2 linked regions of the Synechococcus elongatus PCC 6301 genome follow. The main gene of each other region encodes a partner of the protein of the gene in region 2 in a complex. Links are inferred from orthologs where the notes say so. Each region holds a gene or a part of one and is shown on either strand. Other genes may lie near its edges.

What was found.
Region 1: the proteins of pcrA (region 2) and uvrB are in contact, whole or in part, in a crystal structure (PDB 7EGT), measured with the Thermus thermophilus proteins. The link is inferred for Synechococcus elongatus PCC 6301 from one-to-one orthologs. Residues at the interface, in WP_096412145.1 of Thermus thermophilus: His654, Arg656, Phe657, Gln666, Asp668, Glu669, Lys680, Arg681, Leu682, Ser683, Lys685, Tyr686, Ala687; in WP_096411307.1 of Thermus thermophilus: Glu23, Leu25, Arg26, Asp27, Gly28, Glu29, Arg30, Phe31, Arg55, Glu326, Asp327, Phe328, Glu379, Ser382, Gln383, His398, Gly400, Arg401.

Annotation. Positions count from the first base shown.
Region 1 is NC_006576.1:1,072,179-1,079,135, reverse strand. What follows is about bases 1,412-4,379. They hold uvrB (excinuclease ABC subunit UvrB), read right to left. Parts: upstream 3,912-4,379; coding sequence 1,911-3,911; downstream 1,412-1,910. Other genes in these bases: SYC_RS05090 (DevA family ABC transporter ATP-binding protein), read left to right, coding at 4,031-4,379; SYC_RS05100 (DUF3531 family protein), read left to right, coding at 1,412-1,853. Outside these bases: SYC_RS05110 (ABC transporter ATP-binding protein), read right to left, coding at 1-236; SYC_RS05105 (Sll0314/Alr1548 family TPR repeat-containing protein), read left to right, coding at 311-1,306; more of SYC_RS05100, read left to right, coding at 1,398-1,411; more of SYC_RS05090, read left to right, coding at 4,380-4,744; SYC_RS05085 (FHA domain-containing protein), read left to right, coding at 4,845-5,507; SYC_RS05080 (HAD family hydrolase), read left to right, coding at 5,504-6,274; SYC_RS05075 (FAD-binding oxidoreductase), read right to left, coding at 6,276-6,957. UniProt on the Escherichia coli protein: The UvrABC repair system catalyzes the recognition and processing of DNA lesions. A damage recognition complex composed of 2 UvrA and 2 UvrB subunits scans DNA for abnormalities.
Region 2 is NC_006576.1:2,063,051-2,071,140, forward strand. What follows is about bases 2,608-5,697. They hold pcrA (DNA helicase PcrA), read right to left. Parts: upstream 5,300-5,697; coding sequence 2,915-5,299; downstream 2,608-2,914. Other genes in these bases: SYC_RS10240 (hypothetical protein), read left to right, coding at 2,608-2,820; SYC_RS10250 (hypothetical protein), read left to right, coding at 5,512-5,697. In the rest of the region: SYC_RS10215 (Crp/Fnr family transcriptional regulator), read right to left, coding at 1-105; SYC_RS10220 ((2Fe-2S) ferredoxin domain-containing protein), read right to left, coding at 202-762; SYC_RS10225 (Asr1405/Asl0597 family protein), read right to left, coding at 759-1,019; SYC_RS10230 (Dps family protein), read left to right, coding at 1,254-1,784; SYC_RS10235 (Fur family transcriptional regulator), read right to left, coding at 1,983-2,432; more of SYC_RS10240, read left to right, coding at 2,542-2,607; more of SYC_RS10250, read left to right, coding at 5,698-5,964; SYC_RS10255 (hypothetical protein), read left to right, coding at 6,123-6,494; SYC_RS10260 (hypothetical protein), read left to right, coding at 6,611-6,991; SYC_RS10265 (Rieske 2Fe-2S domain-containing protein), read right to left, coding at 6,988-8,090. UniProt on the Escherichia coli protein: A helicase with DNA-dependent ATPase activity. Unwinds DNA duplexes with 3'-5' polarity. Translocates on single-stranded DNA with 3'-5' polarity. Initiates unwinding more efficiently from a nicked substrate than double-stranded DNA.

The DNA.
Region 1 (6,957 bases), 990 kb from region 2 along the record:
TAGTTCAAATCCTGATCACGCCAGGTGACTCGCTCCTGTTGTGGAATTATCAAACCGGCGAGGAGTTCTAGCAGCGTCGTTTTGCCAGAACCGCTGGGGCCAACAATCAAACCTAGCTCCGGGAAGCCCAGATCGAAGCTGATATTGTCTAAGATGGGCCGTGAACTCGCGGGAGGATGGTACGAAATGCCGTCCAGTTGCAGGGTCAAAGGCTTAAGCGATCGCAACCGTTCCATTCTGCCAGTTGCCTCTTCTGGAACGAGTGAGTTCTGGCAACGTCTTTCTGCTTTCTATCGCTTCTAGCGCCGGCATGAATATTCGCTTGGTCCATCGTTTGATTGCTGCAAGTTGTGCGGTCGTTCTCTGCAGTACCGTCGGTATCCCCGCGGGGCGGGCTGGCGATCCTTTCCGCAGCAGCAATCCCCAGCCGATCAGTGCTTCGACGGCAGCAGCCTTTACCGCTGCCTTTCAACAGGGCAACTATCCCGCTGCCGAACAAGCCCTGCAGCAAGCGCTGCGCCAGGACTCTTCGGATCCTTTGGTGTTTGCCTTGGCGGGCAGCCTAGCGTTTGCCCAGCAAAATCGCCAAGCCTTTGCCGACTATGCTCGCCAAACCAAGAGCAAGGCCCAGGCGATCGCCCCTCAACAACCCCTGCGCAGCCAGCTCTACATTGCAGTGGGCGAGTTGATGATGGCGGCTTCAACCTTGCTGCCCCAACTGACGGGGGATGGAGGGGTGCCGCTGGCGGCTGTTCCCCAAGCCTTACAGTCCCTCCAGACGGTCTACGGCAGCTTGCGGGCGGCCGCTCAGATCAATCCCAATGATCCTGAGTTGAATCTGGTGCAAGGTTTCGTGGATTTGATAGTGGCGACCAATCTGCCCTTGGCCAATCCCAGCGGCGCGATCGCCAAGCTAGAAAAAGCCAGCCCGCGTTACCTTGCCGATCGCGGCATTGCTCTCGGACTGCGGAATCTCAAGCGCTATCCCGAAGCGATTCAGTACGTTGATCGGGCGATCGCGGCGGCTCCCGAGAATCCAGAGCTGCGCTATCTCAAAGCCCAAATCCTCGTGGAACAGAGCAAAGCCACCGGTGATGCCAATTTGCGGCGAGCGGCAGCAGCAGAATTCCAAAAGGCACTGGCAAAATCTTCGCAACTGCCGCAACCCCTGGTTTGGCAACTCTTTTTTGAAGCCTGCAATAACCAGAAGACCTTCGACAATCGCGGCCAAGACTGTGTGTCACTGCGCGATCAAGTGACCCAAGCGCCAGGCCCCTGGGGACCAGCTACTCTGCCGCCCCTCTAGTGCCCCACTCTAAGCTGTAGGTTCCAGTCAGAGCCAGTGATGACTGGCTGTTGGTTCAGTCGTTGAAACCTTGAGGAATTTGGTCTCGCCCATGCAAATTGAATTTCGTGAATTTAACCCCTTTGACTGCTGGATTTGGGTGGAATTTAGTACTGTCCCTGCGCCCTTAGAGCAGCAATATCTAGAGGAATTGTTTGACTCCTGGTTTTTCCTAGGCAAGCTAGGTGGCTTCAATGCTGAAAACCTGCAAGCTCAAGAAGAGGGCTTAGAACTGAGTTATATGAGCTATCAGTCAGCTCAAGAGCGTTCTAGCCTGGCCGCCCTGATGCACAACATGGGAGAAGTCGAGTATCAAGGGCGTTGGGCTCGCTGCTGGTTTGATCTGGGTACCAGTGACGCGATCGCTTTAGACGTATTGCTGAATGCCCTTCAGCGTCTGAGCGAAGAAATGGTTGGGCTAGAGCAAGTCTTTGTCGGTGGTGAAAATGCCGACTGGCCCTCACCCGGACGCCGTAGCTTGGACTTTGCCGCAGACGACTGGAATTAGTTCCAGCGATCGCACATTTCAACTGGCGTGGGAGTGGATGCCTGCTAGATCGGGTTTTTAGTGGCGACCCACCAGTCGTTCACGTAATTTCTTAATGCGATCGCGGTATTGAGCAGCCTCCTCAAATTCCAGATTTTTAGCGGCCTCTTTCATCTGGGCTTCTAGTTGCGTAATCAAGTTGGGAATCTCTTCGAGGGAGAGATCATCGGCTTGACTGACTGCTACTTCTAACTCTTGCTTATTCAGCCGCCGCGAGACTTCAAGGAACGAGAGAATGGCGTTGCTCGATCGCTTGATAATCGGTTGAGGGGTAATGTTGTGACGTTGGTTGTAATCCAATTGAATACGTCGCCGTCGTTCCGTTTCACTGATCGCCTTCTCCATACTTTCGGTCATGCGATCGGCATACAGAATCGCTTGGCCATTGATGTGGCGAGCTGCTCGCCCAATCGTTTGAATGAGGCTGCGTTCCGTCCGCAAAAAGCCTTCCTTGTCGGCATCCAAAATAGCGACTAGGGATACCTCTGGCAGGTCTAAGCCTTCCCGTAGCAAGTTAACCCCAATCAAGACATCAAAATCGCCATTGCGCAAATCCTGCAGGATTTCAATTCGTTCGATCGAGTTGATCTCTGAGTGGAGATAGCGAACTTTAACGCCGCGATCGCTCAAATAATCCGTTAAATCCTCAGCCATTCGCTTGGTCAGCGTCGTAATCAATGCTCGCTCTTGGCGACGGACCCGCTGCTGAATTTCAGCGAGGAGATCATCAACTTGTCCTTCCGTGGGGCGAACGAAAACCTCGGGATCAACCACGCCTGTCGGGCGAATCACTTGCTCAACAATCTGCTCTTCCGATCGCTCTATTTCCCAATCACCAGGCGTTGCTGAGACAAAAATGCACTGACGCACTTTCTCCCAAAATTCCTCCGACTTTAGTGGACGGTTATCTGCAGCGCTTGGCAAGCGGAAGCCGTGATCCACCAAAACCTTTTTGCGAGACTGATCACCGTTATACATGCCCCGCAACTGCGGAACGGTGACGTGGGATTCATCAACAACGAGGAGCCAATCTTTTGGGAAGTAGTCGATCAGACATTCTGGGGGCGATCCGGGCTCGCGGCCAGCGAGATGGCGGGCATAGTTTTCAACGCCGTTGCAGTAGCCCACTTCCTGCAGCATTTCGAGGTCATAGCGGGTGCGTTGCTCGAGCCGCTGAGCCTCCACCAGTTTGCCTTCTGCTTGTAAAGTCAGGAGCTGCTGATTGAGTTCTTCTTTGATTTCTGCGATCGCAATTTCCAGCCGTTCTTCTGGCGTCACAAAGTGACGGGCAGGATAGATATTGAGGCGATCGAGGCTTTGGAGGATTTCGCCGGTGACTGGATCGATATAGCGAATCGCATCAATTTCATCACCAAAAAATTCGACCCGAATAATCCGATCCTCATAGGCTGGGCCGATTTCGAGGACATCGCCTTTCACCCGGAATCGACCGCGACCTGACTCCAGATCATTGCGACTGTATTGAACATCAACGAGTTGTCGCAAAACCTCGCGCATATTGATTTCAGCCCCGACTTCTAGCGGGATTGCTGCTTTTAAATACTCGCTAGGAATACCCAAGCCATAGATGCAGCTAATTGAAGCAACGACAATTACATCACGTCGCTCAAATAAGTTTCGCGTGGCGGAGTGCCGAAGCATATCGATCTCTTCATTGATCGAAGCTGTTTTGGCGATATAAGTGTCGGTCACCGGAATGTAAGCTTCCGGTTGATAGTAGTCGTAATAGCTGATGAAATACTCGACGGCGTTATTCGGGAAAAACTCACGCAGCTCATTGCACAGCTGAGCCGCTAAGGTCTTGTTGTGGGCCAGTACTAAGGCTGGGCGCCCCACCTGCGCAATCACGTTGGCGATCGTAAAAGTCTTGCCCGTTCCAGTCGCGCCCAGCAAGGTTTGATAGGGAGCACCGGCCTGAACTTGTTCGACCAACTGCGCGATCGCAGTCGGTTGGTCTCCCATCGGTTGATAGCGGGCTTGCAGTTGAAAGGGCGTCATGGCGATGCGGCTGCCGGTGTTGCTTGAAGATAGCAATCCTGCTGAATTCAGGGGCGATCGCCCCGGGTAACTGACCCAAACAGTACCGCTAAAATGCAGGCAGCTCTTTGGATAAGGTCATGAGCAGCGACGCAGTGGTCTCCATTCGGAACCTCGACCATTTCTATGGCCATGACTCGCTGCAGAAACAAGTCTTGTTTGATGTCGGCTTTGACCTTAACCCAGGCGAAATTGTCCTGCTGACTGGCCCCTCGGGCTGCGGCAAAACGACCCTCCTTACCCTGATTGGGGGCTTGCGATCGGTGCAGGCCGGCACCCTCAGCGTTCTGGGCCAAGAGTTACACGGTGCTAGTCAGCGCCAGCGCGTTGAAGTGCGCCGCAACATTGGCTATATCTTTCAGGCCCACAATCTTCTCCGCTTCTTGACTGCCAGCCAAAACGTGCAGATGACCTTAGACCTGCAGGCAGATCTCAACTGGGATGAACGCATCGCTCGATCGCATCAAATGCTAGAGGCAGTTGGCCTTGGCGATCATCTCGACTACTATCCCGAAAACTTATCCGGCGGTCAAAAGCAACGGGTTGCGATCGCCCGCGCCTTGGTGGGCCGTCCCAAACTGGTGCTGGCCGATGAACCCACCGCTGCCCTCGATCGTCAGTCGGGGCGGGATGTCGTAGACCTGATGCAGCAGCTTGCGAAAGAGCAGGGCTGCACGATTCTGCTGGTCACCCACGACAATCGCATCCTAGATATTGCCGATCGCATTTTAGAAATGGAAGATGGTCGCCTTGTGAAAGGTGGACTGACCAGCCCTGTGCTCCAGAAAGCCTAAATTTTCTGCGGTTCCCGACAGGCAAGAAGGCACTGGAGGAGGCACAATATCCCATACGACTCCGACTTCGTGAGCCGACTTATTGTTCTAGGAAACTATTGTGTCGATCATCAGCCTCGATACTCGAGTCAAAGTTGGCAATACCGACTATGCGCTTTCGGAGCTGTTCGAATTGGTCGATCAGCAAACCAGCGACTATGGAACCTCCCTCAATGCACTAAAGCAGGCGGTGGTTTCGGGTGATCTGACGATCATCCAACAAGTGCTCCAAAACAGTGCTGCAGCTCTGCGAAGCTTGGCTTCTCTGCAAAACACGTTGGAAAAGGTGCTGACCCTCGACTTGGCAGATCCAGCCCAGCCGGAACACGTCTTTATTGTTGAAGATTCGCGTGGTGCAACCGAGCTCAAGCTCTATAAATCTCACTACACCATTGGTAAGGCTGATTCCTGCGATATCCGCCTCCATTCCATCTATGCCTCACGGCAGCATGCCACGTTGGTGCGCTTCCTGACAGAAAACGGTGAGGTTCGCTATCGCCTGATCGACGGAGATCCAGAGACAAGTCGCCGCAGTGCCAATGGCACCTACGTCAACAATCGCAGCATTACCGAGTGTGACCTTAAGCACTACGACCAAATTTTGTTTGGTGCGGATGTCAAAGCTACCTACTTCTATCTCAGTCCACAGTTCCGTAGCCTGACCGGTCTCCAAGATCCGACGGTGAGTCTGTCGCCGGATAGCACCACTGAATTCGAAGCGTGATCTCGTTCCAAGTGCCCCAGGCGATCCAGCAGGCCAACCTTAGTGCCGTTCGCTTGATCGTCAGCGATCTTGACGGGACTCTGACAGCGAGCGATCGCTTGTCTGCGGCTCTGATCGAAGCCTTCGAACAGCTGGCAGCGGCTGAAATAAGAGTGCTCATCAGCACGGGGCGATCGGTGGGTTGGGGCATGGCCTTGGCCCAATACCTGCCGGTGGCAGGCGTGATGACCGAGAACGGCGGCGCGATTTGCTGGCCGGAACAAGCACCGATTATCCTCAGCCCGATCGCTGCGATCGCCGATCACCGTCAGCAGTTGCAGCAGTGTTTCCAGCAAATCCAGCAGCATTGGCCCCAGCTGCAAGCAGCGGCTGATAATGCCTTTCGGCAAACGGACTGGGCCTTTGATGTGACAGGGCTAACGGAAGCCGACCTGACCCAAATAGCTGCGATTGCCATGGGGCAAGGGTTAGATTTTGTCTATAGCGCCGTTCAGTGTCACTTGCTGCCGCGCGGCCAAAGCAAAGGGCGATCGCTCTGGCAAGTTTGCCAATCAACTTTTCCTGCGTTGCAGCCTGAGCAAATTGTGACCGTGGGCGATAGCCCCAACGACGCCAGCCTCTTTGCCGAGTTTCCTCTGAGTGTCGGTGTGGCCAATCTAGTGCCGTACCTTCATCGTCTGCCCCAGCCCCCACGTTACCTTTGTCAGCAACCGGAAGTGGCAGGTTTCCTGGAACTAGTTGAGGTGCTGCTGCGCGATCGCGCTTAGCTCAGACCGTACGATCGCCGTACTTCTCGCGCCAGGCACGCATCTTACCCGGATTGAACAGTCCTTGGGGATCGACTTGCTCCTTAAAGGTCAACTGCTGAAGATCAATTTGCTTCATGCCGCCGTCTTCGAGGCAGTAGGTATGCGGATCAAATAGGATCGCGCCGGCTGCGGTCAGCTGATCAGTGAGTTGTTGGAGGCGATCGCGCCCTTCAAAGCGCACCAAGGGTAGGGCTGCGACTCGGACTTGACCATGGCTGCGGATCAATTCCAAATGCCAGAGCAGGTTGTTGCCCCAGTCCTGTTGAATGTGCCTGATGAACTGCGCTTCTTCTCCCAAGGGCAGCAACATTTGCAGATAGGTCCAAACTGGATCAACGCTGCGGGCATGGAGGGTGGTGTGATTCCAGCTCTGCTCCATCAAGGTGAACAGCGGTTGATCCTGGGGCGATCGCTGCCAACTGATCCGGCCTCCCAGTTCTGAGGCGATCGCCGTCGCCCCTTCTAAACTCGGCTCTGTCAGGAGTAGCAACACAGCGCTTTCGCCTGTTTGCCAAGAATCCTTGAGCGCTTTACAAAAACTAGGGATCGGGTCGGCGAGAACGCAGACCATCTTCTTGATCAAGCCATCCGCCTCGGCGATCGCTTGGGCAAAATCCAAAGCAGCAGCCCAGCTCGGGAAA
Region 2 (8,090 bases):
ATTGCGACCCCAAAGATGAATTTCAGCCGTTGTCGGCGATCGCAGAGGAACCACTTTCCCTCCCACTAGAACAGTTGCTTTGGGGGTTACGTGACTGGCAATCATGATTCAAATCCTTTGCCAAACAGCAGATTGAAATGCAGATCAAAAAGGTTGGGGCTGGAGTGAGAGCAATGAGTCCAGCCAAAAAATCGGAGCCGTTTAGCCCACGGCAGTGCCTGAGACAACCGCTGGGGTTCGCCAGGGCGAAAGCAGCTCGGCGGCAGCCTGCGGTGAAAGCTGTGACAGAATCTGGTTGTCGGAGCTGCGCCGGACATTGATGCCTTGCTTACAGCGGCCGAGACAACCTCTCGTTCGCACCTCAACTGCACAGGTTTTTGCTTCAGCCTGCAGGCGATCGCACAATTCCAGCGCGCCGCGTCGGCGACAGGTTCCCCTCGTACAGACTTCTAAAACAGCTGGTTGGGGCTTGGGGGGTTCCTCAGAGGCAATGAAGGCTGGTAAGCCAGCAGGATCGAATAAAACCCGCTCTGCTTTGAGCTTGGGGGGCAGATCTAGACCTTGAAAGGACTGCTGACCTTCAATCCGCAGAGGTTGCCCCACTGTCAACTGTTGCCAGGGTAAGTGTCGCAGTGGCTTAGCCAACTTGAGGGTGTAGCGGTTGCCTCCGTCACTCTGAACGTGAATAAAGCGAATGTTGTCGGGGGTATCGGGATCTTGCAGCCCTAGAAAATACCCCTCTAGGTAGAACGGCAGTTTCATCGTTGTTGCTCGTGGTAGACCGGTAGCTGCCAGCAGCTCTCCAAAAAGCCAGACAAACTGGGGCGATCGCGTTGAATCCACTGGCAAATGCTCCAAACCTGCAGCGCTTGGAGCGGCGTTTCGACATAGATCCGCAGTGGCTGGCAGGGGGTGCAGTAGCAATCCAGCGCTAGTTCACAACAGCGGTGGTAACAATCCCAGCGGCTGGTGCTGTCGAGGTCGAGCTGAATCCAGTGCGAAGAGTGCCGAGAGTCCACAGTCTTGTCCCAATCAAAATTTGTGAATCGAGAAATTGAAAATATTCAGCAATTAGCAGGTGATGGAGTCCTGTCGATTGGCGATGCGATTCAGGTCTGCCGCACGATTAAAAGTTGAGGGGGGAACCGAAATCGGGAAAATAGTTGAGAATGGGTTCCACTCGGCTCAGGAAAGGCCTTCTCAGCCTTGTCTAGAATGGCAACAACAGTTGTTGAAATGCGAGCGAAGCTGCCATGACGAATACAGGTTTGGTCCAATCCTTTAGCCAAATTGAGCCCAATGTCTTGGGCTTGGAAACATCGGTTACGAGTCAGATTTGTGAAGGTCTGAACCGGGCCTTGGCCAGCTTTCAAGTTCTCTATTTGCAGTACCAAAAGCACCACTTCACGGTTCAAGGGGCTGAATTCTACTCGCTCCATGAGTTTTTTGAAGATAGCTATGGTTCGGTGAAGGATCATGTCCACGACTTGGGTGAGCGCTTGAATGGCTTGGGGGGTGTTCCGGTTGCCCACCCGCTCAAGTTGGCTGAGCTGACCTGTTTCGCGATTGAAGAAGACGGTGTCTTTAACTGTCGGACGATGCTCGAACACGATCTGGCGGCTGAGCAGGCCATCTTGTCCTTGCTGCGGCGCTTGACTGCCCAAGTTGAAAGTCTGGGCGATCGCGCAACTCGCTATCTGTTGGAAGGAATTTTGCTGAAGACCGAAGAACGGGCTTATCACATTGCTCACTTCTTGGCTCCCGACAGCCTCAAGCTTGCCTAACCTGCAAGTCACTGAATGATTCATCCCCAGAGGGGCAGCGAGCTTCAGCCAGCTGCCTTTTTTTGTGTGGGTCATTGTTCTCGACAGGACAGGACGGAACAAATTCCTTGACAATTGAGAATGAATCCTAACTTTTGACTTATGCAAGACTTTAGCACGTTTTTATAGTGGTGCAACTTATTCTCAATAAGCGGCTTACTAGTAGCGACAAGCAGCGCAAATGCCCATGATCAAGAGCTGGCAGTTCAGTAGTTGAAAGCCGTAGCGATCGGCGATGCCCTCGCTCAGGTGGATGACGCGATCGTCGAGAAACTCAATCACCGCTTGGCAATGCAGGCAGGTGAGGTGGTAGTGAGTACCCTCACGATTCAACTCGTAGCAACGTTGCTTACGGTCTAAGGTGATGCAGCGCAGCCAAGCGGCATGGCAGAGGCTCTCGAGACTGCGATAGATGGTGGATTTGGATAAGGGGGTTTGGCGATCGCTGAGGTGACGCTGCAGATCAATCGCGCTGAGATGCTCACCCTGAGCCAGTCCCTCAAAAATCTCTGCAATCCAGTAGCGCTGGGGGGTGAGGCGATACCCTGCCTGCTCCAAAGCACTGCGGAGCGCGGCCACTCGGACTGCCGATAGCGAGGAAACGGTCACTGTTGGCACCAGTTGAAAGTTAATTGCAACTAAAGCAGCGCCAACCTAAGATAAACAGTGTTCGATGTCAACAACAGCTGTTAGTTATTCTCAAGTTCAGCAGGTAAGCATGACGGTGTTACCCAAAATCTCTCACTTCGGGGGCAATGCTCCGGTGCTGAATTGTGAGGCGGGCATTCGCCTAGCAATCGCCCCGCTCTACTGCGACTTAGCGGTACTGGAGTTGCCCCCAGCTGTGCAAGAGGCGCTGCAGTTGCAGTCCCGTCAGCAGATCAGAATTGAGGCGCGGTCGCCCCTCGGGTCTGTACTGGTGCGTATTCTTCCCGATCGCCTGATTTCCCTAGGCCCAGATTGGGCAGCGGCGATCGCGGTCCAGAGCCCAGGCTAAATCGACTGTTGCGATCACCGGTCCGGCGATCGCCCGTTGTCTTAGACAGCAGGATATTGACCCATTCCTGGATGGGAGAGTGATCGCTTTGGCCTCAACCGAGGGGTTCAATCGGTGCTAGGCGTGGATCGAGGATGCGCTGACCTGTCGCGCCGCTGAACTGGACCACAATCGATTGGCGATCGCCCGCACCGAAAATTCGGGTGATGCGTCCAACGCCAAACTGACGATGCTGAAGGCGATCGCCGACTTGCCAATGGCGGGCCGGTTGCTGAACTTGTTGCACTTTGGCTGCATTCGCGGCCACGCGATCGCGCAGGCTGGCGCGGCGCTCATGGGTAACCGGTGGCTTGAAGTTTGCTTGGGTCTGACGACGGGTCTGTGGTGAGTGACCCACGATCAGTTCTGCCGGTAGTTCACTCAGGAAATTGGAGGAAATGGCGGGCTCTCGACCTCCACCCCACAGACGACGAGCACTGGCATGGGTCAAGAACAGTCGCTCTTGGGCGCGTGTGATGCCGACGTAGCAGAGGCGTCGTTCTTCTTCAACGGCGCGCGGATCGTCGAGCGATCGGAAACTGGGGAAGAGGCCCTGTTCTAGTCCAACTAGAAAAACAACCGGAAACTCAAGGCCTTTTGAAGCATGCAAAGTCATTAATGAGACTTGCTGGTTCGCTTCTTTGTTATCTGCATCTGAGGCTAGTGAAGCTGTTCCCAAAAAGCCAATCAGGCTAGGGTCATCATTCTCCTCCTCATGTTGAACAGCTGCATTCACCAACTCTTCCAAGTTCCGACGACGGTCCTCGTCTTCACCAGTGCCGCTGCGTTGTAATTCAGCAATATAACCAGATGCTTCTAAGAGCTGGCGAATCAATTCGGAGGGGCGTAATTCATCTGCTTGATCTTGAAAATGCTGAACTAAATTAGCAAACTCTAGGATGCCTTTCGCCGATCGCCCCGCCAGGTTTTGCACCGTTTCGGAATCACTCAGGATTTCCCAAAGGGGTACATTTAGCTCTTGCGCAGCATCAACCAATCGGCCAATCGTGGTTTTGCCCACGCCGCGTTTAGGAACGTTCACCACCCGTAGTAAGCTAACCGCATCGAAGGGATTGGCGATCGCCCGCAGATAGGCCAAGATATCTTTGACTTCGCGGCGATCATAGAACCGCAAGCCACCAATGACGGTGTAGGGAACATTCCAGCGAACGAGAGAATCTTCAAAGGCTCGCGGTTGAGCGTTAGTGCGGTAGAGAATTGCAAAATCGCCCCAATTCAACTCAGGATGCTGTTGCTCAAGCTGGCGAATTTGTTGAACAACATACTCCGCTTCGGCCATTTCATCGTCAGCCCGATAGCAGGCGATCGCTTCGCCACTACCTCGGGTGGGGCGCAAAACCTTATCGATGCGCTCAGTGTTGTTACGAATTAGCTCATTGGCAGCCTGAAGAATGTTTTCAGTCGAACGATAATTTTCTTCCAGCTTGACCATCGTGCGAGTGTCATCATCCGGCAGACGATCGCCAAAATCATCCTGAAAGCCCATCAGAATGGTGAAGTCTGCGGCTCGGAAAGAATAGATTGACTGATCAGCATCGCCTACGACAAAGACTGAGCGATGATTCCACGGATCAAAATCTCGCGTTTCAGCACCATTCGTTGTCAGCAGCCGAATCAAATCGTACTGAGTGCGGTTTGTATCCTGATACTCATCAACCAAAACATGGCGAAAGCGCTGATGCCAATAGGCCAAAACCTGTTCGTTTTGCCGGAAGAGTTGCACTGGAATCAGCAACAAGTCATCGAAATCAAGAGCATTATTTGCCGCTAGTTGATCTAAATAACGCCGATAGACCTCACCGATCACGCGGCCCCGATAGTTCGGCTGCTGGCGCTCAAATTCATCGGGTGACCAACCATTGTTCTTAGCCGAGCTGATTGTGTAGCGAACAGATTTTGGCTCAAACTTCTTGGTATCTAAATTGAGCTGATTGCCAACAATCTCTTTGATTAAGCCTTGGACATCATTTTCATCAAAGATGGAGAACTGCTTTGTCCAACGGCGGCCATTGGGATCGCAATACTTGTCGATATCAAAGCGAAGAATCCGTGCACAAATTGCGTGGAAAGTGCCAATCCACAAATCCTTGGTAACTTCGCGATAGACACGCGATCGCAGTTGAGTTTTTTCTATTTCTCGCAGTGTCGTGAAGGGCTGGCCGTACTGCAACTCCGCCAGTTGCTGAGCAAATAAGCGCTCCAGCCGCTCCTTCATTTCCTTCGCCGCTTTATTGGTGAAGGTCACCGCCAAAATGTTTTCTGGACCGACCCGATGCTGTCGCAGCAGATGGGCAATCCGAAAGGTGAGTGCCCGCGTTTTGCCAGAACCAGCACCAGCAACCACCAACAGCGGCCCGCTGTAGTGTTCGACGGCTCGACGTTGGGAGGTATTGAGCTGGCTTAGAAAGTCGCTGGACATTGCGATCGCAAACAGGGCTGCTCCTCAGCCTATCGTCTCTGGTTATCGCTCCGCTCTGAATCACCGCCCGTAAGGGCTGGGCGATCGCCCTCGATCTCCCTGTGATCAAAATCACAACGGTGGCGGACCAGGGTCACAGCGATCGCGCAATGCAGCAACGAGAGTAAGCACAACCGCCGCTGAGGCGACCTGCTCTCTTTTCCCAAACGGCCATGATTTTCTCCTTGCACAAACTGGGTTCTGCGATCGCTCCCGTTACTGCGATCGCGATCGGTCTCACGGGGCTCACGCTGCCTGCTCAGGCCTATCCGGCTTGGACTACACAAGATGATTACGAATTTGTCCGCAGCTTCACTGCCTCTTTTCAGGCCCAGATGGGCTACGCCCCCAGCGACAGCTTGGTGGCCTGGAGCTTGAATTGCGTCAAAACCAACTACACCCAATCGGTTGTGAGCGGGATCAATCCCAGTACAGCGGTGAATACAGCGATCGCGAACTGTGGTCGCGCCCTGCAGACGGTAGTCGGTAATGGCAATGGCGGTACAGGTCGGGGCAGCACGATTTACAACTCCTCTGGTGATTCCAGTCTTTCCAGCGATTCCAACGGTTGCCTCTATTTCTCATCGGGATCTTTTTCGAATTCCACCTCCTATTCGACCTGCTGATCAATTGAGAGAGGCCGCTCTCATCTGAGGCGGTCAAAGCGGCTCTAGCAGTCCTGATTAACCGAGCGTGATCAACATCACAACGGCGACTGATCTGGCTCACGGCGATCGCAGTACCGACGCCCGACAGTAGGGTCAGTCGCCCGGAAGTCCCCCTGATGAAAGCCTCTGCAACTTCTGACTCGCGCCTCACTTACTGGCTCAGCCAAGCCGCTGCGATCGCTCTGACAACGACTTTTAGCGTGCTGAATAGTGCTGCGATCGCGTCGGCTTCAACCCCTTGGACAGTGCAACAAGCCCAGGCTTTTGCAACTGACTACACGGCCGCCTTTCAAGCTAGCCAAGGTTATCGCCCTAGCACTCAATTGGTAAAAGACACGCTTGCCTGTATGCAGCGGGCCTACGACTGGCAAGTGCAGCAGGGGCGGAGCAGCAATGAAGCCTTGGACTATGCCACCCAGCAATGTCATCGCTATCTGCGCTATCTCGGCACGGATTTTGCGGGCGACAGCGATCGCGCTGCCGACTAGGTGCTGAAGATCCAATCCCAGCGATCGTCTCAGCCGCCTTGCGCATTCACTAGGACTTTAATGAGTCCAGTACCGTTCTCTACACTGAACGCAATCCTTGAGTTCTGGCAACAACGATGGGTGTAGCACTTTTCATCGTTCTCGATCGCGACCTACCCACGGGCGACACTGCCATGGACGGCAAAGCTCTCGCTCGCCATGCCGATCGCCTTGCAGAACTGGCGCAACAAGCTGGCGTTCCTGACCTGATGAGCTTCTGCAGTTTAGATGAGAACGATGGCTTGTTTGAGGACTTTGGGATCGAGCCAGAACCTACGGTTTGGCATCCTGCCTCAGCGGGTCTGACCACGATTCGTGTTCTCCTCGCTGCGATCGCTGCTGCTGGTCTAGACCCCGAACAAGCACAGTGGGTCCAAGAGGATTTGCAAGTCGCGCAAACCATTCTGGAGCAAGCCGAACAACTCGGGATCCAATGGCATTTAGCGGTTGATTTTTAAGCTTTTTGGTTACGGCGTACCTGGCGAGGACCCTGTTCAAAACGCCGTTGTAACTGTTTCAAGCCCCAAGCGATCGCAGCAGCACTCAAGCCTAGAACTGCAAGCAAGATGACCGTAGTCGCTGAAACACCAGCCACTGCAAGGATTGGGGCCAATGTCCAACTAAGAGCCGCGATCGCGATCGCTACGGTTTGTCCTTGCTTCGAGCGTCGCCAAGCGGCGGCACAACTGCGACAGTGCAGCGTATGACTCTGATAGCGCTCTAACAGCTCGGGAATGGAACGACTCGCCGGGAGCGGTTCATTGGGGAAAGGAACACCGGCATAGCGATCGACCCAGCGATGCAACGCCAGCACAAAGCGATCGGCGGAGGTCGGCAAATAACACTGACGGCTGTAGGTGGCACTGCCGCCCTGCTGCTGAATCCGTCGTTCTTGGTGATGCAAAAAGATTTGGTCTTCTTCCAGCACGGTGTTTTGCCCCAGATGCTGAAACCAAGTTGGGGCGATCCGCAGGAAAAAGCGCGGGATGGCGGACTTAAAGCGAAAGGGGAAGCGCGCAAAAATCCGACATTCGCCAGCGCGAATCGGCGTGGCGTAGACCACGGTCATGGCTCGCCCGAGACTGTCAGCTTCAAGGTCGTGCCACATCAAGCTCGGCGCAATAAAGGTCGTGGATTGGGTGCCCAGTTTGCCGCGCCGTGGCCCCTCAGGCCAAACACCCTGAAAGCCTTGGCGATCGCTCTCCACAATCTTCAGATCAGTCATTGGCCCCGCGTTGGCGCGATTCCCCACCGACCCGTGGTGAGTGAAGGGCAGGTGGCTGGGATCGAGCACGTTTTCCAGCAGCGTTAGGGCGTCGTAGGGTAAATCCCGAAAGGTATCGATGCAAACCCAGTCCGCATCCGTCCCCCACGGTTCAACCAAAGGTAAGGGCACGCGATCGGCTCGCTCCGGCGTCCCAGCGTAAACAAACAACAGCCCTTGTGCAGTCGCCGTCGGGAGCGTTTTGGCGCAGGCGCGATCGCTGGTGTGGGCTTGCCCTGTGGTGGCTTGTTGGGGGATAACCGCGCAATCCCCCGTCCCTGTAAAAGCCCAGC